One region of the Nocardiopsis oceani genome, then DNA from elsewhere that is predicted to be linked to it. Evidence: riboswitches for the same ligand, from Rfam matches in the RefSeq annotation. Region 1 holds a riboswitch; the other holds the start of a gene.

Evidence for each region. Region 1 has a riboswitch for S-adenosylmethionine ahead of ACYVDG_RS08910 (aminotransferase class V-fold PLP-dependent enzyme). Riboswitches for the same ligand answer to the same signal wherever they lie in the genome.
Region 2: it holds a riboswitch for S-adenosylmethionine, as region 1 does, so the genes downstream of both, thrC (threonine synthase) here and ACYVDG_RS08910 (aminotransferase class V-fold PLP-dependent enzyme) in region 1, are expected to answer to the same signal.

What each region holds. Positions count from the first base shown of each region.
Region 1 covers NZ_BAAHAR010000012.1:60,570-71,921, reverse strand. Annotated here, with positions in the region: gene ACYVDG_RS08935 (primosomal protein N') at 1-1,950, shown strand, start outside; gene ACYVDG_RS08930 (DinB family protein) at 1,975-2,529, opposite strand; gene ACYVDG_RS08925 (SAM-dependent methyltransferase) at 2,520-3,188, opposite strand; gene ACYVDG_RS08920 (HNH endonuclease signature motif containing protein) at 4,079-5,524, opposite strand; gene ACYVDG_RS08915 (NmrA/HSCARG family protein) at 6,411-7,274, shown strand; gene ACYVDG_RS08910 (aminotransferase class V-fold PLP-dependent enzyme) at 7,282-8,658, opposite strand; SAM riboswitch class IV at 8,724-8,838, opposite strand; gene ACYVDG_RS08905 (DUF3870 domain-containing protein) at 9,053-9,451, shown strand; gene ACYVDG_RS08900 (CaiB/BaiF CoA transferase family protein) at 9,455-10,726, shown strand; gene ACYVDG_RS08895 (acyl-CoA dehydrogenase family protein) at 10,771-11,352, shown strand, end outside.
Region 2 covers NZ_BAAHAR010000053.1:40,382-51,733, forward strand. Annotated here, with positions in the region: gene groL (chaperonin GroEL) at 1-670, opposite strand, end outside; gene ACYVDG_RS27520 (ABC transporter permease) at 1,024-1,830, opposite strand; gene ACYVDG_RS27525 (ATP-binding cassette domain-containing protein) at 1,827-2,792, opposite strand; gene ACYVDG_RS27530 (endonuclease/exonuclease/phosphatase family protein) at 3,116-4,246, shown strand; gene ACYVDG_RS27535 (PadR family transcriptional regulator) at 4,380-4,967, opposite strand; gene ACYVDG_RS27540 (ubiquitin-like small modifier protein 1) at 5,084-5,362, opposite strand; gene thrC (threonine synthase) at 5,419-6,678, opposite strand; SAM riboswitch class I at 6,692-6,836, opposite strand; gene ACYVDG_RS27550 (alpha,alpha-trehalose-phosphate synthase (UDP-forming)) at 7,222-8,667, shown strand; gene ACYVDG_RS27555 (GrpB family protein) at 8,731-9,336, opposite strand; gene ACYVDG_RS27560 (S8 family serine peptidase) at 9,530-10,693, opposite strand; gene ACYVDG_RS27565 (DUF3263 domain-containing protein) at 10,925-11,209, shown strand; gene otsB (trehalose-phosphatase) at 11,347-11,352, shown strand, end outside.

The DNA.
Region 1 (11,352 bases):
TACTTCGACTACCGGGTGCCCGCCGACATGGACGAGACCGCCGTGCCGGGCTGCCGGGTGAAGGTCCGCTTCAACGGCCGCCTGCTGGCGGGCTTCCTCGCCGAGCGGGTGGAGAGTTCGGAGTTCGCCGGGCAGCTGGCCTACCTGGAGACGGTGGTCTCCCCCGAGCCCGTGCTCACCCCGGAGGTCCTGAATCTGGCCCGGGCCGTGGCCGACCGGTACGCGGGCACGCTGAGCGACGTCCTGCGGTTGGCGGTGCCACCCCGGCACGCGCGGGTGGAGAAGGAGGCAGAGGACGCGGAGGCCGGAGCTGAGGACCCGGAAACCGGAGTTGAGGACGCAGAGAGGGCCACTGAGGCTGAGGAGGCCGGGGGTGACGGCCCCCGCCCCGGCCCCTGGGGCGACTACCCCGAGGGTCCCGCGTTCCTCGAGGCACTGCGTGGGGGACGTCCGGCCCGCGCGGTGTGGAACGCGCTGCCCGGAACCGACTGGACCGACGCGATCGCGGTGGCCGCGGCGGCTGCTCTGGGCGCCGGACGCGGCACCGTGGTGGTGCTGCCGGACGGCCGCGACGTGGACGCCGTGGACGCAGCGATGACCCGACACCTGGGCGAGGGCCAGCACGTGGCGCTCACCGCCGACCTGGGCCCGGCCAAGCGCTACCGGCGCTGGCTGTCGGTGCTGCGCGGGCAGGTACAGGTGGTCGTGGGCACCCGGGCCGCGGTCTTCGCTCCCGTCCGCGACCTCGGCCTGGTGGTGCTGTGGGATGACGGCGACGACGTGCACGTGGACCCGCACGCCCCCTACCCGCACGCCCGCACCGTGCTGGCCATGCGCGCGCACCGGGCGGAGGCGGGTGCGCTGATCGGCGGGCACACCCGAACCACCGACGCGCAGCTCCTGGTGGAGTCAGGGTGGGCGCACCCGCTGGTCTCCGACCGGAAGACACTGCGGGCCCGGGCCCCGATGATCAAGCCCGCCGGTGACGACCGTGAACTCGCCCGGGACGAGGCCGCCAGGTCCGCGCGCATGCCGAGCGTGGCGCTGCGCGCGGCGCGGGAGGCGGCCCGGACCGGGCCGGTGCTGTTCCAGGTACCGCGCCGCGGCTACCTCAACACCCTGGCCTGTGCGGGCTGCCGCGCGCCGGCCCGGTGCGACGGCTGCCACGGGCCGCTGGCCGTACGCGGTTCGCACGCCATGCCCTCGTGCGGATGGTGCGGGCGCGCGGCCGGACAGTGGGCCTGCACCGAGTGCGGGGTGAACCGGATGCGAGCGGTGGTAGTGGGCGCGCGCCGGACCGCCGAGGAGCTGGGCCGCGCCTTCCCGTCGCTGACCGTGCGCACATCGGGGCGCGATGAGGTGTTGACGGAGGTCCCGGGCAAACCCTCGATCGTGGTGGCCACGCCCGGGGCAGAACCGGTGGCCGCCGACAGCGGGTACGCGGCGGCGGTGCTGTTGGACGGCTGGGCACTGCTCAACCGGGCCGACCTGCGGGCTTCGGAGGAGACGCTGCGGCGCTGGCTGCACGCGTCCGCTCTGGTCCGGCCGGGCGGGGAAGTGGTGGTGTCCGCGGACGGCTCATTGCCGGTGGTGCAGTCACTGGTGCGCTGGGACCCGGGCGGGTTTGCCGAACGCGAGCTGGCCGAGCGGAGGGAGCTCGGGTTTCCCCCCGCAGTGTCGATGGCCTCGATCACCGGCGCCCCCGAGCACGTCCGCGAGCTGTTGGACCAGATCCAGCTGCCCGAGAGCGCCGAGCTGCTGGGCCCGGTGCCGGTAGGGTCCGAGCTCAGTGAGAGCGGCACCCACCGGACCGAGCGTGCTCTTCTGCGGGTACCGCGCGGCGCGATCGGCGAACTGACCCGGGCGCTGAAGACGGCCGCCTCGGCGCGCAGCGCACGCCGGGACGAACATCTGGCCCAGGTCCGGGTGGACCCGATGCACGTGGTCTGAGCAGGACGCGGTCTGATCCGGGGGTTAGGGGGTCCCGGGCCGCGCATCGAAGCGGGCGCGGTAGAGGTCGCGCAGGAGAGAGATCTCGGCGCCGTGGTGGATGAACTCGCGGTTCAGGTGCAGGATGAGCACGACCAACGGAAAATCCGACCACTGGGGCGCTTCGGCGTTGCCGACCTGGACGGCCAAGGCGTCGTCGTCCAGTTCCTGGAGGTGGTCGGTCCAGGTGAAGTAGGCGTTGCGCAGGCGCTGGCGGGCCTCGGCGGCGGTGCTGGGCCAGTCCACGGTGTCGCGGTCGGCGGTGCGGTCGCCGAAGTGCCAGTTGATGCGGGTCTCCAGGACATCCACCACGAGGTGCCCGAGGCGCCAGGCGATGGTGGTCACCGGGGGCGGGTCGGGCTCGGGGTAGGCACCGTCGGGCGCGTGGAGGCCGTCCTCCAACTGGCGGACGGTCCAGCAGTCCGGGACCGGCTCCCAGTAGAACTCGGCGTCGGTGAGCCCCTCCAGCCGGGGCCAGAGCGAGAAGTCCCAGTAGAACCGCATCTGGGCCAGGATCTCGCCGTTCCAGTTCAGCGCCATTGACTCACTCCCCTTCCTCGCCTGGGCGCACGGCCCAGTCCGGCCAGGGTTCCACATCCCGGGGCGGACACGTCCTCGTCCGGGTAAGGCCACCATTTGAGGTCGGCGACCACCGGTTCGACGGGGAGGAAGGGGGAGAAGGCCCGTTCGGCCACGGCGCGGGGTGCCGTGGAGGTGAGAGCGAGGTAGCCGCCGCCGCTCATCATCGTGTGGAGGGTGTGGAGGCCCGAGGGTAGGGCTTCGGCGGTGAAGGGGCGGGTCATCAGTACGGCGACGGGCTCGTCGAAATCGACGAGCCCGCTGGCGTGGAGGCGACGCAGGAGGGTTTCGGTCCCGGATCCGTCGCCGGACAGGACCGCTGCCTGTCCGGGGGCGGCGAGCATCCCGGCCGTTCCCTCGGGCGCAACGTGGACGAGAGTGGCGTCCGGGTGGGCCGAGTGAACGCGCTCGGCGGTGCCGGGGACGGGACAGCCCCAGTCCACGAACTGGCGTATACCGGCGTCGGCGCACAAGTACTCGACGGCCCGGCAGAGAAAGGCCTGGTGGAGTCGGACCTGTTCGGCCTGGGCGGGGTCCGGCGGGGCACAGCCACGCGAACCGAAGCTGACGACACGGGGTTCCTGCCGGTGAACGCGCGGAGCTTCCTGTTGTCGGAACACGGCCGTGAGGGGACCTGCGTTCGGTCCTCGGACGTCCGTCACGATCACGTTCCCCCAGCCGGTTCGCTCGCGGGAGGCAAGACGCTCAGCCAGGTGGACCGGTCCGGTCCGACGGCGGCGCGCCTTGCTGTCAGGGCCTGATAGTACAGCTTGTGAACGTGATACCCAGCACAGTGATGGGTGAAATGTGACCTCCTGTCTGATATGTGAGGTCATGCGTTACAAGGTTTTATGAGTCTTAGGTCCCTGTGGTGTGGGTGTCGGTGGGGTGACCTGCGACCGGTCACTGGTGGCGGGTCCGCTTCTCTTGCTGGGGTTGCCTCTCTGGGGTGGGGTTGCCTCTCTGGGGTGGGGTGCCCCCTCTGGGCTGGGGTTGCCTCTCTGGAGTGGGGTTGCCTCTCTGGAGTGGGGTTGCCTCTCTGGGGTGGGGTTGCCTCTCTGGGGTGGGGTTGCCTCTCTGGGGTGGGGTTGCCTCTCTGGGGTGGGGTGTCCTCCTTTCCCGCCGCCCGATTGTGGCCGTCTCCGCTACGCGCCTCAAGGTCGTCGCCATCGAGCGCTTCGCGCATCAACGGCGCTCCACCTTGACCCGCTCCGCTGCGACGGCAGGTTGGCGGCTATCGGGAAAGGGGGACGGGTGGTTGAGGCCCATGCCGGGGTCGGCCTGGCGGCCGATGCCTACCTCTGCGCCGGAGCGTTGACGCCTGGCGGTGTCGCGGCCGGTCATTCTCTGCTGCGGACCCCGAACAGCACGGCCTGCGGCCGGTGGGCCACTACGCCAGAGCACACCGGTTGAGGGTGTCGCGGCCGGTCAATGTGTGCGGCGAACCCCTCGGGAGAATGCCGGGGTGCCAGGGCATCGGGGCGTGGGGCGGTAGGGCCTTGGCGGGCGGTTACCGCTTCTCGAGTGTGGAGGTGGGGGCTGGCTCGGGGTCCCCGTCCGGGTCCTTGCCCCCACCCTTGTCTTTGTTGTTGTTCCGGTTGCGGTGGGAGGGGCGGCCCTGCCACGTGGACCGGCCCGGGTTGGTCTCCCTCCGATACTTCAACCGGTTGTGGTCCGAGCACAGCGGCTGAATGTTGTCCGCGCTCGTGGACCCGCCAGCGGAGAAGCTGATTTTGTGGTCGGCCTCCGACCCGCTAGCCGGGGTGTTGCACCCCTGGGGCCAAGCGCAGGTGGTGTGACCGAACATCCCCGCATCCCGCAAAGCACCCGTGGCATCGCGCTGAGTGCGGCCCACGTCCAACACCGTCTCCCCCTTCGGGGAGGTGATCATCCGGCGCAGCACACTGTTGGGGGCCAGGGCACGGATCGCGGCCATGGACAGCACCTGCCCATCCTGCGTGGTGGCCGGGCCAGCTGCCTTGCCCTCTTCCTGGTTCTGGAGGCCCAGGAAGGTGGGCAGGGGCACCAGGATGTTGATCATCGCCACCGCAGCACGCTTGCGACCCTTGCCCTTGCTGTCCCCGCCCTGGGCACCCTCAGCGCCCTCGCTGTTCTCGGCGCCCTCGCTGGGGGTGGTGGGGTCGGTGGGGTGGGAGGCGGACCGGACCAGGTTCATGAACGCGTCATACATCCGCTCCGAAGCCGACACGTGCAACCGGTCCTCATCGAAGGGCGGCATGTACGCCTTCAGCACACACTTCAAGATCTCAGCGTCCACGGCCGTGCCCCAGGCCTCGAACAGGTGGGTGCCATCAAAGGTGCGCAACAAACGCGCACCCCTGGCTTCGAAGGCGGCCTGGTGCTCCTCCTCCAACACCGCCGGGTTGTGCCGGGCCAGCAGCTCCTTGCCCAGCCGGTTGATGTCGGTCACCGACATCGCCGGCTCCTTGGCCTTGGCGGCCAAGATCCCGGCCTCGATGATCCGCCGGAACCTACCAGCGTCCGGGCAGTCCTTGGTGTTGCGCTTGTCCACCGCCCTGTCAGCGGTCCGGCACACCGCCACCGCCTCACCGATCGACAGCAGCCCGGAGTCCAGGCCTTCGCGGGTGGCGGGCAGCTCCTGGGCGAACAGGCGCCGGGCCAGCTCGGCGCGCCCGTTGGCCTCACCCGGGGCCATCCCCACCGAGTGGATCAGCCAGTTCTGCACCGACCGCTGCCCGCCCGCCTCCAACAACGTCCCGGCCGCTTCCAGCTGGGCCAGGCGCAGCAGCATCGCAAGCTGGGCCCGGTCGAAGTCCTCGAACACCTGCGAGACCACGTCCAGGACCTCACCGGCCGCACCCGTCGGAGGCACCTCGGCCATTTCGGAGGCGATCTTTTCCCGGGCAGTGCGCATGGCGGCCACGGCGGGCGTAGTGCCCGCCGTGTTCCCGCACTGCCCGAAAGAAGAAGTCATACCCTAAGGATATCAAGAAAGACCCAGAAAGGACCTATCCCGGGGGTTAGAAAACACTTACCCGACCACACTGGACCGCCTTTTCCTTTTCCTGGATCGAAGCCCTACAAAAACGGAGCGCACACCCCTGCCCGCATTCTTGGGCAAAGCGGACAAATGCGGGCCCGAATGGGAATGATCTTGCCCCTGTCTCCACTCTCGACGGCCGAGGGTGGAGACAGGGGCAAGATCATCGGGGTTTTCGCCGCGCGCATTGACCGGCCGCGACACCCGATCCGTCAACGCTCCGGCGCAGGGGCCCACCCGGCCGAAGGCCGCGCTGTTCGGGGTTCGCAGGGGCGAATGACCGGCCGCGACACCGCCAGGCGTCAACGCTCCGGCGCAGTGGCAGGCATCGGCCGCCAGGCCGACAGGATCAGTTTTCGGGCGAAGCCCGGAATGGCTCGAACCTCGACCACCCGTCCCCCTTTCCCGATATCCGCCAACCCGCCGTCGGAGCGGAGCGGGTCAAGGTGGAGCGCCGTTGACGCGCGAAGCGCTCGATGGCGACGACCTTGAGGCGCGTAGCGGAGACGGCCACAATCACGCGGCGGGAAAGGAGGACACCCCAGCCCAGAGAAGGAGCCCCAGCCAAAGACGGCAATCCGCAGCACCCGAGAAATCCCACCACCCGAAAAGCATCCGACCGAAACACATCCAACCGCAAAGCATCAAGCCGGCAACTCCTACCCTGCGTGATTTTAGCCCAACAGCTCCCGACTGAACGGGTTCTGAATAGGTTTCGAACCATCCGGACCCCGCCAGTTGACCTCAAGTGCGCTTGAGGGCTCAGGGTGATGATTGCCGGGCGCTTGGCCCGTGATGAGTCACTGACGAGGAGTGGAACATGGTTGGCAGTGTTAGCCGGGTTGACGGTGGTGGCAGCCGGACCGTACTGGTAACGGGCGCGACCGGCACCCAGGGGGGAGCCGTCGCACGAGAGCTGCTGTCGCGGGGGCACACGGTACGTGCCTTGGTCCGCGACCCGGACAGGGCCGGGGCCCAGGAACTCAAGGGCCTGGGCGCGGAGCTCGTCCGGGGTGACCTGGACGACGCCGACTCGCTGTTCCGGGCCATGGACGGTGTGGACGGCGTGTTCAGCGTGCAGGCGACCGGCGACACCCCGGAGGAGACCGCCGCCGAGACCCGACAGGGCAGGTCCGTTGCGGACACGGCTCTGGCGGCCGGGGTGGCGCACCTGGTGTACAGCTCCGTGGACGGAGCCGAGCGTGACACGGGGATCGACCACTTCGAAAGCAAGGCCGCGGTCGAGCGGCACATTCGGCGGCTGGGCATCTCCGCGACGGTTCTGCGGCCGGTGTTCTTCCTGGACAACCTGCTCGGCTTCGCCGACGCGAAGGACGAACGGGTCATGCAGCTCCCGATCAGGGCGGAGCGGCCGATCCAGATGGTCGCCAGCGACGACATCGCGTACTTCGCAGCCAACGCCTTCGAGGCCCCGCGCGAGTACGCCGGTCGGCGGATCGCGATCGCGGGCGACGAGATCACCTTCCCCGCGATCGCGGAGATCTACGAACGCGTCACCGGGGTCCCGACCCGGTTCGAGCCCGTAGTACCGATCGAAGACCCCATGCTCCGGTGGTTCGACGAGGCGGGCTACGACGCCGACATCGCGGCCCTGCGCCGGGAACACCCGGGTCTGCTGACCGCGGAGGCGTTCCTGGCACACAGGCTCTCCGCGTCCACCTAGGCAGCGTTCAGAGCACGTTGCGCGGGTCCGGGACCGGGGCGAGCCGACCGTCGCAGTCGGCGTACTCCCAGCGTGGACCCCGCGCCACCAGGTCGGCAACTGCGCCCACCAAGCGGTCGACGTGCTCCCCGGTGGTCCCCACGCCGAGGCTCGCGCGCACGGCCTGCGTGTGGCCCTCGGGCAGCAGGTGCTTGGTGAGCGGGTGGGCGCAGAACAGGCCGTCCCGCACACCGATGCCGTACTCGGCGGAGAGCGCCGCCGCCAGCAGGTCGGCGGGCAGACCGTCGACGACGAAGGACACGATCCCGACCCTGGGCTGCTCCGCCCCCCAGAGGGTCAGCTCGTGCACACCGTCGATCTCGGCAAGGCCGGCGCGCAGGCGCTCCAAGAGGGTGGCCTCGGTGATGTGCTGCAAGGAGAAGGTCTCCTGGGAGAAGGTGTCACAGGCGGCCGCCAAAGCCACGGCCCCGAGGACGTTGGGGCTCCCGGCCTCGTGGCGCGCGGGCAGGTCGTTCCAGACCACGTCGTGCTCGGTGACCTTCTGGGTGGCTCCCCCGCCGGCGAGGTACGGAGTGGCTTCGCGCAGCCAGTCGGCGCGGCCGGCCAGGACACCGGAGCCGAAGGGCGCGTAGAGCTTGTGGCCGGAGAGCGCCACGTAGTCGGCCCCGGTTTCGGTGAGGCTGAACGGCAGGTGCGGCACGTACTGAGCTGCATCGACGACGATACGGGCGTCCTCAGCGTGGGCGGCCTCGACCAGCTCCTCCACCGGCCAGATCTCACCGGTGACGTTGGAGGCGGCGGTCACGCACAGCAGCTTGGGCCCGTCGGGGGCCTCGGCCAGCGCGGCGCGGGCGGCGCGGACAGCCGCTTCGGGGGTCTCGGGCAGCGTCAGCCGGACCACCTTCCCGGCGCGCGAGGTGGGGTGCTCCCAAGGCAGCAGGCTCGCGTGGTGCTCGGTCTCGAACACCACCACGGTGCACCCTTCGGGAACGGCGCGGGACAGCAGGTTGACGGCGTCGGTGGTGCCCCGGACGAACACCACGGCGTCCGCGGAGCCGGTCTCGTCGGCTTCGGTGCGCACGCCCAGGAAACGGGCGACGCTGCGGCGGGCCCGCTCGTAGGAGTCGGTACTGACCTGCGAGTGGTGTCCGGCCCCGCGGTGGACGCTGGCGTAGTACGGCAGGGCCGCGGAGAGCGCGTCGGCGACGCTGGTCAGGTAGGGCGCGCTGGCGGCGTAGTCGAAGTTGGCGTAGTCGACGTACTCCCCGGTGACGAGGGGGACCCCGCTGTCGGGGGTGACGATCGAGCAGGCATCACCCGCGTCGGCGGAACGGACGGCGGACCGGCTGGAACGGGCGGGGTCGAACGGAATGACTGTGGTCATGAAGGCACCTCTTCTGCAGGTCGTGGGACCCACAGGGGTACGCCGGATGTCGGCTTCGCCTCAGGGGTCCGCGCTTGTCTGACACGGTCGTGTCGGGACCTGGTCCTCACCCGGGGCACCCCACCGCGGAAGGAGGGTTGCCGACCAGCTAGCCGGGGCTTGTCGCTGGTACTCGTGACCTGTGCCGAAATGTAACACATGGATCGCCTGGGGCGCAGCGGCACTCTGGTGTGGCCTGGAACACCCCCCGCTTGACACCCACCGCCACGGCTGGTCCATACTGTTTCTGAACTGCCCTCACGTCGCGGGTGTCCGGTTTCCCCCGGCCGCCCTTCAGGCGCGAGACTCCAGTGCGTTGGAGTTTTCGCATGCCCGCAGACGAGAGGTGCGTCCTTTGTACGGCGATGACCGTGTCCAGCAGCTTTTCCGCAACCCCAGGGTTGTCCTCATCTCCGGCTACGCCCGACTTCCCGACTCGGTGGCGAGCCATTCCCAGTACCAGCGGCTCGGTGTCGTGCTCGCGGTGGACTCCGCGGACGGCCGTATCGTGGCCGCGGACACCACCCTCCTCACGGATCTGGCCAAGGACTTCTTCCGCGCCCTGGTCGAGGGCTCCTCAGTGACCGAGGACATCGCGGAGATCGTCCACAGGGTCCAGACACGGTACGCGGGCCAGTCCGGCGCCGCCCTCACCACCGCGCTGCGCCGCTGCTTGGAGACCTATTACCAACTGCGGGACGGCGATCAGCTTCCCGGTAGCCAGCTGCCCGCCGCCCCCGATGGCAAGGAGTGACCCTTGAGTGAGACCGCCCCCGACGCTCCCGCCCCCGAAGCACCCCTCCCCCTCGCCGGGGTGCGGATCGCCGACCTCTCCCGGGTCCTGGCGGGCCCGTACGCCACCATGCTCCTCGCCGACATGGGCGCCGAGGTGGTGAAGGTGGAGCAGCCGGGCAAGGGTGACGACACCCGGTCCTGGGGCCCTCCCTACGCCGCACCCTCGGAGGAGCACCGGGAGGACCACTCCCCCGGTGAGGCCGCCTACTTCCTGTCCGTGAACCGGAACAAGCGCAGTCTGGCCGTCGACCTCAAGGACCCGGAGGGACTGGCCGCAGTCCAGGACCTGTGCGCTACCTCGGATGTGGTGATCCAGAACTTCCGGCCCGGCGTGATCGACCGCCTCGGCCTGGGCTACGAGGAGATCAGCAAGCGCAACCCGGCGCTCGTGTACTGCTCGGTGAGCGGCTTCGGCCCCGAGCACGAGCCCGCCACCCGGCCGGGATTCGACATCGTCGTGCAGGCGGAGAGCGGCCTGATGGCGACGACCGGCCCCACCGACGGCCCGGCCAGCAAGGTGGGGGTGGCGCTCACCGACGTACTCACCGGGCTGAACGCGGCCGTGGGCATCCTCGGCGCGCTGATGCGGGCCAGGGTGACCGGTCGGGGCGAGAACATCAGTGTCTCGCTCGTCAACTCCACCCTCTCCAGCCTGGTCAACCTCACCCAGCAGGCACTGGTCACCGAGACCGAACCGGCACGGGTGGGCAACGCGCACACGACCATCGTCCCGTACCAGGTGTTCCCCACCGCGGACGCGGAGATCGTGATCGCCGCCGGGAACGACGCCCTCTACCAGCGGCTGTGCAAGGCGATCGACCGCCCCGACCTGGCCGAGGACGCCCGCTTCGCCACCAACCCGGAACGGGTGGCGCACCGCGAGGAGCTGGTCGGAGAGCTCTCGGCGACGCTCAGGGCCCTGCCCGCAGACCACTGGATGGAGGTCCTGGTGGGTGCCGGGGTCCCGGTCGGCCGGGTGCGGGGCGTGCTGGATGCGCTGCGCACGGCCGACTCCAGCGGGGACGACGTCCTGCGCTCGGTGGAGCACCCCACGGCCGGACTTCTGGAACAGGTTCGCGCGGGTTTCCGCATGGAGCAGACCCCCACCCCGATGACCGCTCCCCCGCTGCTGGGCCAGCACTCCGCACAGGTGCTCGCCGAGCTGGGGCTGGATCCGGACCAGATCGGCAAGCTCGTCGAACGCGGCGCCGTCCAGCAGACCGACGTCAAGTAGGACCGTCAGCACACAGACCCCAGCACCACGAAGGGAAACCCATCATGAGCGCCTCCCAGCGCAAGGCCGCCGCCCCGGACCCGCACGACTTCCTGGCGGTGGACTCCGAACTGTCCGACACCGAGCGCGACGTCCGCGACGCCGTCCGCGAATTCTCCTCACGCGAGCTCCTCCCGAACGTGGCCGACTGGTTCGAGGCCGGGACCATCCCCGACCCCCGCGGCCTCGCCAAGGCCCTCGGCGACCTGGGTGTCCTCGGCATGCACCTGGAGGGGTACGGCTGCGGTGGTTCCAGCGCTGTCGCCTACGGCCTGGCCTGCCGTGAGCTGGAGGCGGTGGACTCGGGGCTGCGCAGCTTCGTGTCCGTGCAGGGCTCCCTCGCCATGGCAGCGATCCACAAGTTCGGCTCCGAGGAGCACAAGAACGCCTGGCTGCCGAAGATGGCGGCCGGCGAAGCGATCGGCTGCTTCGGCCTCACCGAGCCCGACTCCGGCTCCGACCCGGGCTCGATGCGTACCCGCGCCCGCAAGGAGGGCTCCGACTGGGTCCTCAACGGCACCAAGATGTGGATCACCAACGGTTCCGTCGCCGACGTCGCCGTGGTGTGGGCTGCCACAGAGGGCGGC
Region 2 (11,352 bases), on a different contig from region 1:
AGTTGACGATGAGGATGTAGGGGTCCTCGAGGACCGTCTCCATGCGCTCAAGGTCGGTGGCGAAGTAGGGCGAGATGTAGCCCTTGTCGAAGCGCATGCCCTCGGCGAGCTCCAGCTCGAGCCCGAAGGTCTGCCCCTCCTCGACGGTGATGACGCCTTCCTTGCCGACCTTGTCCATCGCCTCGGCGATGGTGTCACCGATCTGGTTGTCACCAGCGGAGATGGAGGCGGTGGAGGCGATCTGCTCCTTGGTCTCGACCTCCTTGGAGAGGTTGCCGAGCTCCTCGTTGATGCGGGCCACGGCGGCTTCGATGCCGCGCTTGAGGCCGATCGGGTTGGCGCCGGCGGCGACGTTGCGCAGACCCTCGCGGACGAGTGCCTGGGCCAGGACGGTGGCGGTGGTCGTACCGTCACCGGCGACGTCGTCCGTCTTCTTGGCGACCTCCTTGACCAGCTCGGCCCCGATCTTCTCCCAGGGGTCCTCGAGCTCGATCTCCTTGGCGATGGAGACACCGTCGTTGGTGATCGTGGGGGCGCCCCACTTCTTCTCCAGCACGACGTTGCGGCCCTTCGGGCCGAGCGTGACCTTCACGGCGTCCGCGAGCTGGTTCATGCCACGCTCGAGGCCGCGACGGGCCTCCTCGTCGAACGCGATCAGTTTGGCTGCCATTGAGTTCTTGTCCTCCCGTGACCGGGCTGATACGCGATGGGACGAGGCATGCGCCCGCGACGGACGACCGTGCGCGCACCGGCAACCCTGCTGCCGGAGGCCCACGATCTCGCAGCCTCGCTCCGGCTTAGCACTCGGCAATGATGAGTGCTAACCACTCTTATTTTTAGCACTCGCCCATGGAGAGTGCAAACGATGTGGTCACGATTTCCACTCCCCGAAGAACGCCCGACACCTGCGTAAACGTCCCGTTTCCTGGAGGTTTGTGCGCTCGGCGAACAGCAGGGGTCCCCCAAGGGAGGCCGAGGGGCGCGGGTGCACACCCCTCAACTACCCCGCGGGCGCGCGGATACTCAGCTGCTCAGCCGACGCATGGAGCGCGCACCCAGCGCCAGCGCCAGTACGGCCATCCCGGCTGCCATGGCCCAGCCGAGCAGAACCGTGGTGTCCCAAGCACCACCGCTGAACAGCACCCGGGCCGCGTCCACCACGTGCGCCACCGGGTTGAACCGCGACAGCGTGTACAGCCACCCCGGCGCGAGCTCCATCGGCAGCAGCACGCCGGAGAGCAGCATCAGCGGCATGATCACGGTCTGGAGGACCGGCGCGAACACGTACGTCTGCTTGGCGGCCATCGCGGCCAGGTACGACAGCGTGGACAACCCGATCCCGAGGACCGCGAGCAGGGCGAAACCCGCGAGCGCCCCCAGCACCGTGGTCCGGAAACCGAACGGCACCACGAGCACGATGATCAGCAGCATTTGAACGAGGACGATGAGCACGTCCCGCAGGACCCGGCCGAGTAGCAGTGCCACCCGGCTGGTCGGGGTCGCCAGCATCCGTTCGTGCGCACCCGAGGCCATCTCCGGCAGCAGACCGAACCCGGCGAACCCGGCGGTGAACAGGGACAGCATGACCAGCAGACCGGGGACGAACCACTGCCAGGGGTTCTCGCCCTCGGCGCCCGCCAACCCGGTGAGCAGGGGCGCGAACAGCACCAGGTACAGCAGCGGCTGGAGCATCCCGAAGGCGACCAGGAACGGCCGGTACAGGATCGGGCGCATCTGGCGCGCGAAGACGGTTGCGGTGTCGCGCAGCATGCCCGCAAGTCCTCCGGTGGTCCGCTGGGGGTCTGCCCCGGTGCGGTCGACGGCGGTCACTGGTCCCCCTCGCGCAGGCTGCGGCCGGTCAGGGTCAGGAACACGTCGTCCAGGGTGGGCCGCTGCACCTGGACGGTGCGGAGGTCGAGGCCGGCGGCGTCGAGAGAGCGGAGCAGCTCCGGCAGGGCGGTGTCGCCGCGCTCCGTTCGGAAACGCACCTCAGGGGCGGCCCGGTCACGGATCTCGACCCCGCCGGGCGGCGAGGTCCGTTCGGCCACCTCGGCGGCGCCCTTGGCCTGGGCCTGGTCGGCGAAGCCGAGGGTGATGAGGTCGCCGGACACCCGGCTCTTGAGCTGGTCGGGGGTGCCGTCGGCGATCACCCGGCCGTGGTCGATGACCAGGACCCGTTCAGCTGTGGAGTCGGCCTCGTCCAGGTAGTGGGTGGTGAGGACGACCGTCGTCCCGTACTCCTCCCGCAACCGCGCGACGTGCTCCCACAGGTTGGCCCGGCTGTGCGGGTCGAGGCCGGTGGAGGGCTCGTCGAGGAACAGCAGTCCGGGCCGGTGGATCAGCCCCATCGCGATGTCGAGCCTGCGTCGCTGGCCACCGGAGAGCTTGGTGACCTCGCGCCCCGCGGCGGCGGAGAGGTCGAGCACCTCCAGCAGCTCCTCGGTACGGCTGCGTGCGGTGCGCCGGTCGAGCCCGTAGAGGATGCCTTGGGTGTAGAGCTCGTCGCGGGCGCGCTGGTCCTCCCCGGCACCGTGCCCCTGCCCGACGAACCCGATCCGGCGGCGCACCTCCGCGGGCTCGGTGCGTACGTCGCGCCCGGCGACGGTGGCCGCTCCCGACGTGGGTTCGAGCAGGGTGGTGAGCATGCGCAGGGTGGTGCTCTTTCCTGCACCGTTGGGACCGAGGAGCGCGACGAGCTCCCCCTCGGCCACGTCGATGTCGACGCCTCGCACGGCCTCGACGGTCTCCTTGCCGGCCCTGAAATGCCGGGTCAGCTCGCGTGTATGGATCATCGCCCTCTCCGTATTAAAACTTGAATACAGAGTCAGGATGCAGCACCCGGGTCAGATATTCAAGTTTTTATAAGCGGGTTGTTTGGCTACGCCCTACCCGGATTCCGACGGGCCTGAGCGGGCGGCGAACGCGGCACACCGGAGGTGGGAGATGTCGGCGGGCCCCGGCCGTGACCGCCATCAGTTGTCCACAGGGCCTGTTTTCGCGGGATCCCCGCCGGTAATCTCGAAAAGAGCTTTGCGCGCGTCCCCTGACCCCCCGGGCCGATGCCGTCCCTCGGATCGCGCAGGCGGGATCGTCACTCGAATCGAGGAGCCCCGCTATGACCAAGCCACGATTACACACCGGGCTGCGCCTGCTGGCCTCCACCGGAGCGTTGGCCCTGCTCACCGCGGGCGTGCTCACCGCACCGGGGCAGACCGCCGCCGCGGCCCCCGACACCGGCTATGGTGCCACCACCGCCCCGGCCGACTACGAGGGCATCGTCGGCCAGTTCAACATGTTCGGTTCGGTCGGCCACTACGGCCAGGCCGAAGACATCGTGTGGGCCATCGGTAGCAGCGTCCGCGACCGCGGGCCGCTGGCCCTGGCCCTGCAGGAGGTCTGCGAGAACCAGATCGAAGCCCTCGCCGACGACCTCAAGGGCTACGGGTACGTTTTCGAACCCGCCTGGGCCGAGCCGGCTGACTCCGCTGATCCGGACAACGCGAACAGGGAACCGGCCCGTTGCCGCGACGTACCCGGTGAAGGAGCGAAGGGAGAGGTGCCGCCCCGATACGGAAACGCGGTGCTCATCCAGGAGGGCCAAGGGTTCGGCACCCAGGGCGATGCCGAGGTCGGCCGGTTCGACCTGGGCTCCTTCCACGTCACTGAGTACCGGTCCATGGTGTGCACGTCGTCGGACGAACTGGCGATGGCCGTGTGCTCCACCCATCTGACCAACGGACCGAACAAGGAAGACGAGGTGGCCCGCGAAGGTGAGGTCCAAGAGGTCGCGGACCGGATCCGGGACAACTACGGTGCAGGGTCAGTGGTCCTCGGTGCCGACCTCAACATGGAGCCGAACGAGGCTTCCATGTCCTCCCTCTACCACCCGGACTACTACTCAACGCTGTTAGGGCCCGATGCCGGTCAGGGATACCTCCGCGAGCTCATGAGCGAGTGCGGCAACGAGATGAACTTCTTCTGTCGCGGGGGTGCTTCGACCTTCGGGGCGGTGCACGGTGGCACGGGCCAGCGCACCGGGGAGCCCGACCGCCAGTACGACTACCTGTTCGCCAGCCCGAACGTGCGGGTGACGGACAGCCGGGTCACCCAGCCCTCCCAGAACTGCGCCAACCCGGCGCACGGGGTGGAGCACGAGGATATCGGGTCCGGGCTGGCCTCGAACGAGTCCATCTCCTGCTCGGACCACGAGATGCTGTGGGCCCGAATCAGCGTCCACTCCCCGTAGGCCGCAGCTCGGCGGACGAGACGCATGGCGGGGGCCGCCCTCCTGGCCCCGCCACCGCCGTGGTCGACGGTTCGCGGCTGCCCAGCCGCGAACATACGTCCACGCGCGCTTGTGCACGCGGGCGGATGACCGCTCAGGCCGGAGGTAGTCCGAAGGCACGGGGATGGTCGTCGGCCATGACGTACTCCCCCGCTTCCAAGGAGTCGATGAGCTGCCGGGTCCAGGCGGCCTCGGTGGCGACCATGTGGTGCCCGAGCCGGAAGAGCTCGCGGACGTGCGGCGGCTTGCCCCACTCCGTGTCGGAGGCCCCGATGAACTCGGCGCACTCCTCGGCGTATTTCTCCAACCCGACGAGCCGCTCCGCCAGCAACTCGACCACCTCGGCGCGCGGCAGCCCGGTCATCAGGGTGACCCCGGCGGACAGCAGGGCGTAGTCCTTGCCGGCGTGGCTGAGCGCCCGGCGCATCAGCCGACGGAACTCGGCCTCACCGTCCTCGGTGATCGCGTAGGAGGTACGTCCGGCCTCCTCGTCTCCCTGCGCCACGAAATCCCGGATCTTCCCCTGCGCGGAGAGTTTGCGCAGCGCGTGGTAGATGGACCCCCACTTGGTGTTGGCCCACTCTTCGGCGCCCCAGTCCATGAGCTCGCGGCCCACCCGGTACCCGTGTGCCTGACCGTGGATCCGCACGACCCCTAGCACCAACAACCGTGTCGCCGACATCGCCACCCTCGTCCCGGAAGAATCCTCATCCCAGGCTACGAGGCTCCGGCCAGGGCCGGTCCGGGCACGAGAAAGGGGGCGGACGCCAGTGGCGTCCGCCCCCGCAGTTCACCCGGTCAGCAGCCTCCGGCCACGGCGGGGATGATCGAGACCTGCTGGCCGTCCTTGACCTCGGTCTGGAGGCCCTTCTCGAAGCGGACGTCCTCGTCACCGACGTACACGTTCACGAAACGGCGGACCTTGCCGTTGTCGTCGAGGATGCGGGCGCGAATACCCGGGTGGTTGGCCTCGAGGTCGTCGAGGATCTCGGCGAGGGTCGCGCCCTCGGCCTTCACCTCGGAGGCGTCGTCGGTGTAGGTGCGCAGGATGGTGGGCACGCGGACGCTGGCGCTCATGGTGTTCGTACTCCTGGGAAGTCGGTTCGGCGGGTGGTGGACGGGCACGGGGCCGGTCAGGCCAGGCCCTCGGCCTTGAAGGCGTCCAGGGACGGCTTGATCGTGGCGGTGACGCCCGAGTCGACGGCGTTCAGCGTCTTGAGCCCGTCGCCGGTGTTGACAATGACCGTCTCGGCCTCGGGGTCGAGCTTGCCCTCGCGGACCAGCTTCTGGAGGACACCCGTGGTCACACCGCCCGCGGTCTCGGCGAAGACGCCCTCGGTCCGGGCGAGGAGCTTGATCGCGTCGACGATCTGGTCGTCGTTGACGTGCTCGACCGAACCGCCGGTGCGCTCGGCGATGTCCAGCACGTACGGGCCGTCCGCCGGGTTGCCGATGGCCAGGGACTTGGCGATGGTGTCCGGCTTGACCGGCTGGATCACGTCGTGGCCGTCCTCCCAGGCCTTGGCGACCGGGGAGCAGCCGGTGGCCTGGGCACCGAACACCTTGTAGGGGCGGTCCTCGACCAGGCCGACCTTGACGAGCTCCTGGAAGCCCTTGTCGATCTTGGTGAGCTGGGAGCCGGAGGCGATCGGGATGACGATCTGCTCGGGCAGACGCCAGCCGAGCTGCTCGGCGATCTCGTAGGCCAGCGTCTTGGACCCCTCGGCGTAGTAGGGGCGCAGGTTGACGTTGGTGAAGCCCCAGCTCTCCCCCGCCTCGTCGCCGATGAGCTCGGAGCAGAAGCGGTTGACGTCGTCGTAGTTGCCGTCGATGGCCACGACCTTGCCGCCGTACACGGCGGCCATGACGACCTTGCCCTCCTCGAGCCCGGCCGGGATGAACACGCACGACTCAAACCCGGCGCGCGCGGCGGCCGCGCCGACAGCGCCGGCGAGGTTGCCGGTGGAGGAGCACGACAGCGTGGTGAAGCCGAAGGTGCGGGCCGCCTCCACGGCGATCGCGACGACGCGGTCCTTGAAGGAGTGCGTGGGGTTGGCCGAGTCGTCCTTGACGTGCAGGGACTTCAGGCCGAGTTCGGCAGCGAGGCGGTCCGCCCGGACCAGCGGGGTGAGGCCGGGGTTCATGTTCGGCAGCTCGGCCACGTTGGTGGGGACCGGAAGGAGGGAGCGGTAGCGCCAGATGTTGTTGGGGCCGCTCTCGATCTCCTCGCGGGTGACGCTGCCGAAGTCGTAGGCGATTTCCAGGGGCCCGAAACAGAACTGGCACGCGAAGATCGGCGCGAGTTCGTAGCGCTCGCCGCACTCCCTACAGGAGAGGGCGGTTCCCGGTCCGAAAGCGCGGACGGAGGTGGGTTCAGCGGCGGCGATCGCCATAGCGAGGCTTCTCCCCTCATCTTCCCTGGCGGCCACCTTGACCCCAGGCCGGAGTTGGCACCTGCCTCGGCGGGTTCGCACCTGACATCGCGAGTCCACATACCGAGATGGTTGCCGGGGCTTCGTCGGGCCGGTCCCTCCACCCCTCTGGATGAGCAATATGAAGTTGTCGCGTTGCCCTCGTTGGGGACGCACCGTCACTGTAACGGACGGGTTGACCGGTTTTCCATGCCGGGTGACCCGGATTACACCAACGGGCTCACATGCTGAGACGGGCGGGCCGTCCGGGCTGCTGAGCGGGCCGTAGTCCGGAACCGACGCACGGGTCCGTGTTGCGCCCGTGTGACGAGCTGTGCCGGTGGCCTCGGGCGGGTTTGGGGCGCCGGCCGGCAGGCGAGACCTATGGGAGCGCGTCGCGCCCGGCGCGCCCCCTTTGCACGCCGCCAGAGGCGGCACGGGCTCCGGACCGCACCGGTCGCGAGCCGTACGGCCCTCCCGTCCGCACCAACCACCCCATTCGCGCTTTCCCGAGAGGACGACCACGTGGACAAGGCCCAGATCCTCATTGCCTCCAACCGGGGCCCGGTCTCCTTCTCCACCGCCGACGACGGCTCCCTGGAGCACCGCCGGGGCGGTGGCGGCCTGGTCTCGGGGATGATCTCCGTAGCCAGCGAGATCGACAGCCTCTGGGTGTGCGCCGCCCTTTCCGAGCCCGACCGGCGGGCCGCCGCCGAAGCGCCGCAGGCCCGGTTGGACCGCGCCCACGATCTGGACGGCATGCGGGTTCACATGCTGGACATCCCGGAGGACACCTTCGCCGGCGCCTACACGGGTGTGGCCAATTCGACCCTGTGGTTCGTGCAGCACATGCTGTACGACACCCCGAACAAGCCCTCCTACGGCTCGGATTTCCGCAAGCTCTGGGAGGACTACACCGCGTACAACAACGCCTTCGCCGAAGCGCTGGTCAGCGGAGCCGCCGACAACGCGCGCGTGGCCGTGCAGGACTACCACCTGGCCTTGGTGCCGCGGATCCTGCGGGCGCGCCGCCCCGACCTGCGCATCGCGCACTTCTCGCACACCCCGTGGGCGCCACCGGAGTACTTCCGGATGCTGCCGACGCAGGTAGCCCGGGAGTTGTTGGAGGGCATGCTCGGCGCCGACCGGCTGGGTTTCCTGAGCCCGCGGTGGGCCGACGCGTTCCTGCGCTGCTGTGCCGAGATCCTGCGCGCCGACATCGACCTCGAACGGCGCACGGTGGAGCACGGGGGGCGTGTCGTCGAGGTGGGTGTGCACGCCCTGGGGGCTGACGAGGAAGGGCTCCGGGAGAGCGCCGCCGAGCCCGCGGTGGCGGCCCGGCGCGAGACGCTGCGCGAGGCCGTGGGCGACGCCCGCCTGATCGTGCGCGTGGACCGGACCGAGCTGTCCAAGAACATCGTGCGCGGCCTGGAGTCCTTCCGGGAGCTGCTGATGGCCCACCCGGAGTGGCGGGGCCGGGTCACCCACCTGGCGTTCGCCTACCCGAGCCGGGGTGACGTACCGGAGTACCGCGAGTACACGGATTCGGTGCTCCGGCTCGCGAAGGAGATCAACGAGGAGTTCGGTACCGCCGAGTGGACGCCGTTGGTGCTGGAGGTCAACGACGACTACCCGCGGTCGCTGGCCTCGTTCCAGATGGCCGACGTGCTGTTGGTGAACCCGATCCGGGACGGGATGAACCTGGTCGCCAAGGAGGGCCCCGTGCTCTCCGAGCAGGATTCCGTGCTGGTGCTGTCCCGTGAGGCGGGTGCGGCGGACGAGCTGGGTGCGGACGCTCTGCTGGTCAACCCCTACGACACCGTGGAGACCGCTGAGGCGCTGCACCGGGCGCTGACCATGCCGGAGGCGGAGCGCCGCAAGCGCCGGGACCGGCTGGCCGAGGCGGCTGTGGCGCTGCCGCCGCGCCGCTGGTTCCAGGACCAGTTGCGCTCGCTCGGGCTCCGTCCCTGAGCCGGGTTCCGCATTCCGGGCTCCGAGGGCCCGGAGCCCGGAATGCGGGGGTGGTGCGGGGGTTCAGCCCTCGGGGACGGTCTTCTTCCACCGGGCCTCGGCCTCGCTGAGGATTTCGGTGACGACGTCCGACTTGGCGTCCGCGTAGTCCTGGATCCTTTCCCAGGTGCGCTCGGCCAGTTCCCGCTTGACCTCGGTGTAGCGGTCGCGGGCCTCGGCGTTCGCGATGAGGTGGTCGCGGAAGAGCAGCATCCGGTCGACCTCTGCGCACCCCTCGGTGAACACGTGCAGGTTGAGGTTGATGTTGGGCCCGTCGAGAACCCGGTGCTCGTACCAGTCGGGCTCCCGGATGACCACGGAGTACCCGGCGGCTTCCAAGTCGGGTATGTAGGCGGGTTCGTCCGCGGAGTCCGCGACCGTCATGAGCAGGTCCACACAGGGCTTGGCGGCCAGGCCCGGCACCGCCGTGGAACCGACGTGGTCGAGGGACAGTACGCGGTCGCCGAGGGCTCCGCGGATCCGTGCGTCCTCCTGTTTGAACAGGTAGGGCCACTTGGGGTCGTGGTCGGAGATGCGCACACGGCCGTTCACCAGGTTGCGTGCCTGCGGGTCGGTTCCGGCCCGCTGTTCTCCTCGCGAGGGCAGAGAGGGTGTTTCAAGGGGCGACATTCAACAAAGCCTTGTCGCCTCCGGTGCAGGAGTCAAGACCGTCAACGTGCCTTACATATGCACGCGCACTTTTTCTGTGACCATCTGTTGACCAGGAATGACCGTATGCAACAGTTCGCCCGGAAGCTCCGTTCCCCGGGTCTCCCGCTCGTGTCAGGCCGGGGGCGACCCGAGCGAGAGCACCGGACATGCCCTAAGACTTGCGGCGGCGGCCGCCCTTCTTGCGCCTCGACGGGCGCTCCTCGGCCTTGGCCTGTTCGGCGCGCTCGGCGGCCAGCTGCTCGTCCTCCTCACGGCGCTCGGCATCGACCCCGTAGGGGTCGGTGCTGGTGCGGCGCACCCACAGCACCACCAGGAGCACTGCCAGGACGAGGACGACACCGGCCAGGGCGAACCAGAACCACACCGGCACGACCGCGGAGTCCTCCTCCACCAGCTCCTCGTCGATGAGCGGGATGTCCTGCGCCTCACCCGAGGCGTCACCGGCGGCGCTGGGCAGACTCAGGGAGGGCAGGCCCTCAGGGCCGTCCTGGGCGCCGTCGACCAGCGCCGCTCGGAGCTGGCCCGGGCTGAGCTGCGGGTACTCGGAGCTGAGGAGCGCGGCGGCCCCCGCGGTGACCGCGGCAGCGTAGGGGGTTCCGGTCACCTCGGTCGGACCCATGTCCAGCGCCGCGGTCTCCAGGTCACCGCCGGGGGCGACGAGTTCGATGAGCGACGCATCGGGCGAGTCCGGGATGAGCCCCCCGTTCTCGTCCACACCTCCCACCGGGAGGGCGTTCGGGTCCTCCTCGCCGCCGGCCGGCGCGACGACCAGGGCGCCGCTCCGAACCGCCTCCTCCGTGGCGTCCAGCTGGTCCTGGTCCTGCCCGACCTCGTCGGGCAGCAGGATGACCTGGGCTCCCTGGTCCGCGGCGTAGCGGACGGCGTCGGGCAGATCGTCTTCGGTGGGCAGTGCCAGCAGGTTGGCCTGCGGGGCGACTCCCAGTACGCCGCCGTCCGCGTCCATGCCGTGCCCGTGCGCCGCCACCAGGGCGGCCGCCGCGGTGCCCTGCTCCGTGTCGCCCCCGTTGTCGCCGAACTCGGTGTCGATCTCCAGGTTGTCCCGGAGGTCGGGGTGGTCCTCCTCCACCGAGGCCCCGGGCAGTGCCACGGTGATGCCGTGCCCCTGTGTGGACTCCCAGACCTCCTGTGCACCGATCGACTCCAGTGCCCACTGGGCTGGCCGGAAGTCGGGGATCTCGTCGGCGACGGCCGGAGCCGCCGTCAGGCCCAGTACGGTGAGCGCCGCACAGGCCCCCGCCGTGGTACCCAGAACATGGCGCGTGTGTTTCCTGTTACGGCTGTTGCCCCCGAGCACGACATGCTCCCTCGAACGTTGCGGTCGGCGTTCCGCCGGGCCCTCCCCCGGACCCTCGCAATTCTGTCATGAGCACAGGATTCAGGCTTGGACAAGTGACTTGGGGGCTAGGAAAGGCAACTGTATCCCCGGTGCCAGTCCTGAGTTATCCGCTCCTCATCCGGCATGTCGAGTCGCTAGCATGAGTCGCGCCGATCCGGACAAAACAATGACCCGTCCAGGGGGTGTCCCATGCCGAATATCGGTCCGTCGGAAGACGGCCAGGCGGCCCTCGCCGAACGCGAACAGCGCATCCTCGCCTTCGAACGCCAGTGGTGGAAGTTCGAAGGCTCCAAGGAACAGGCGATCCGTGACGAGTTCGGGTTCTCAGCGACCCGGTACTACCAACTCCTCAACGGTCTGGTCGAGCGCCCTGAGGCACTCGCCTTCGACCCCATGACCGTCAAACGTCTGCGCCGTCTGCGCGCCGACCGAAGGCGCCAACGCAACGCACGGCAGCTGGGTATCTACATCTGACCCTCCCGCCACGAGGCGTGTCGCCCGGGTCGATCCCCGCGTCCGCACACGCCACCCCCGCGCTCTCCCCGGCCACGACCACCGTCACCCCCGGATCCGACCGCGCGGCTTCCCTCCCGAACCAACGAGGTCCTCGCATGCCC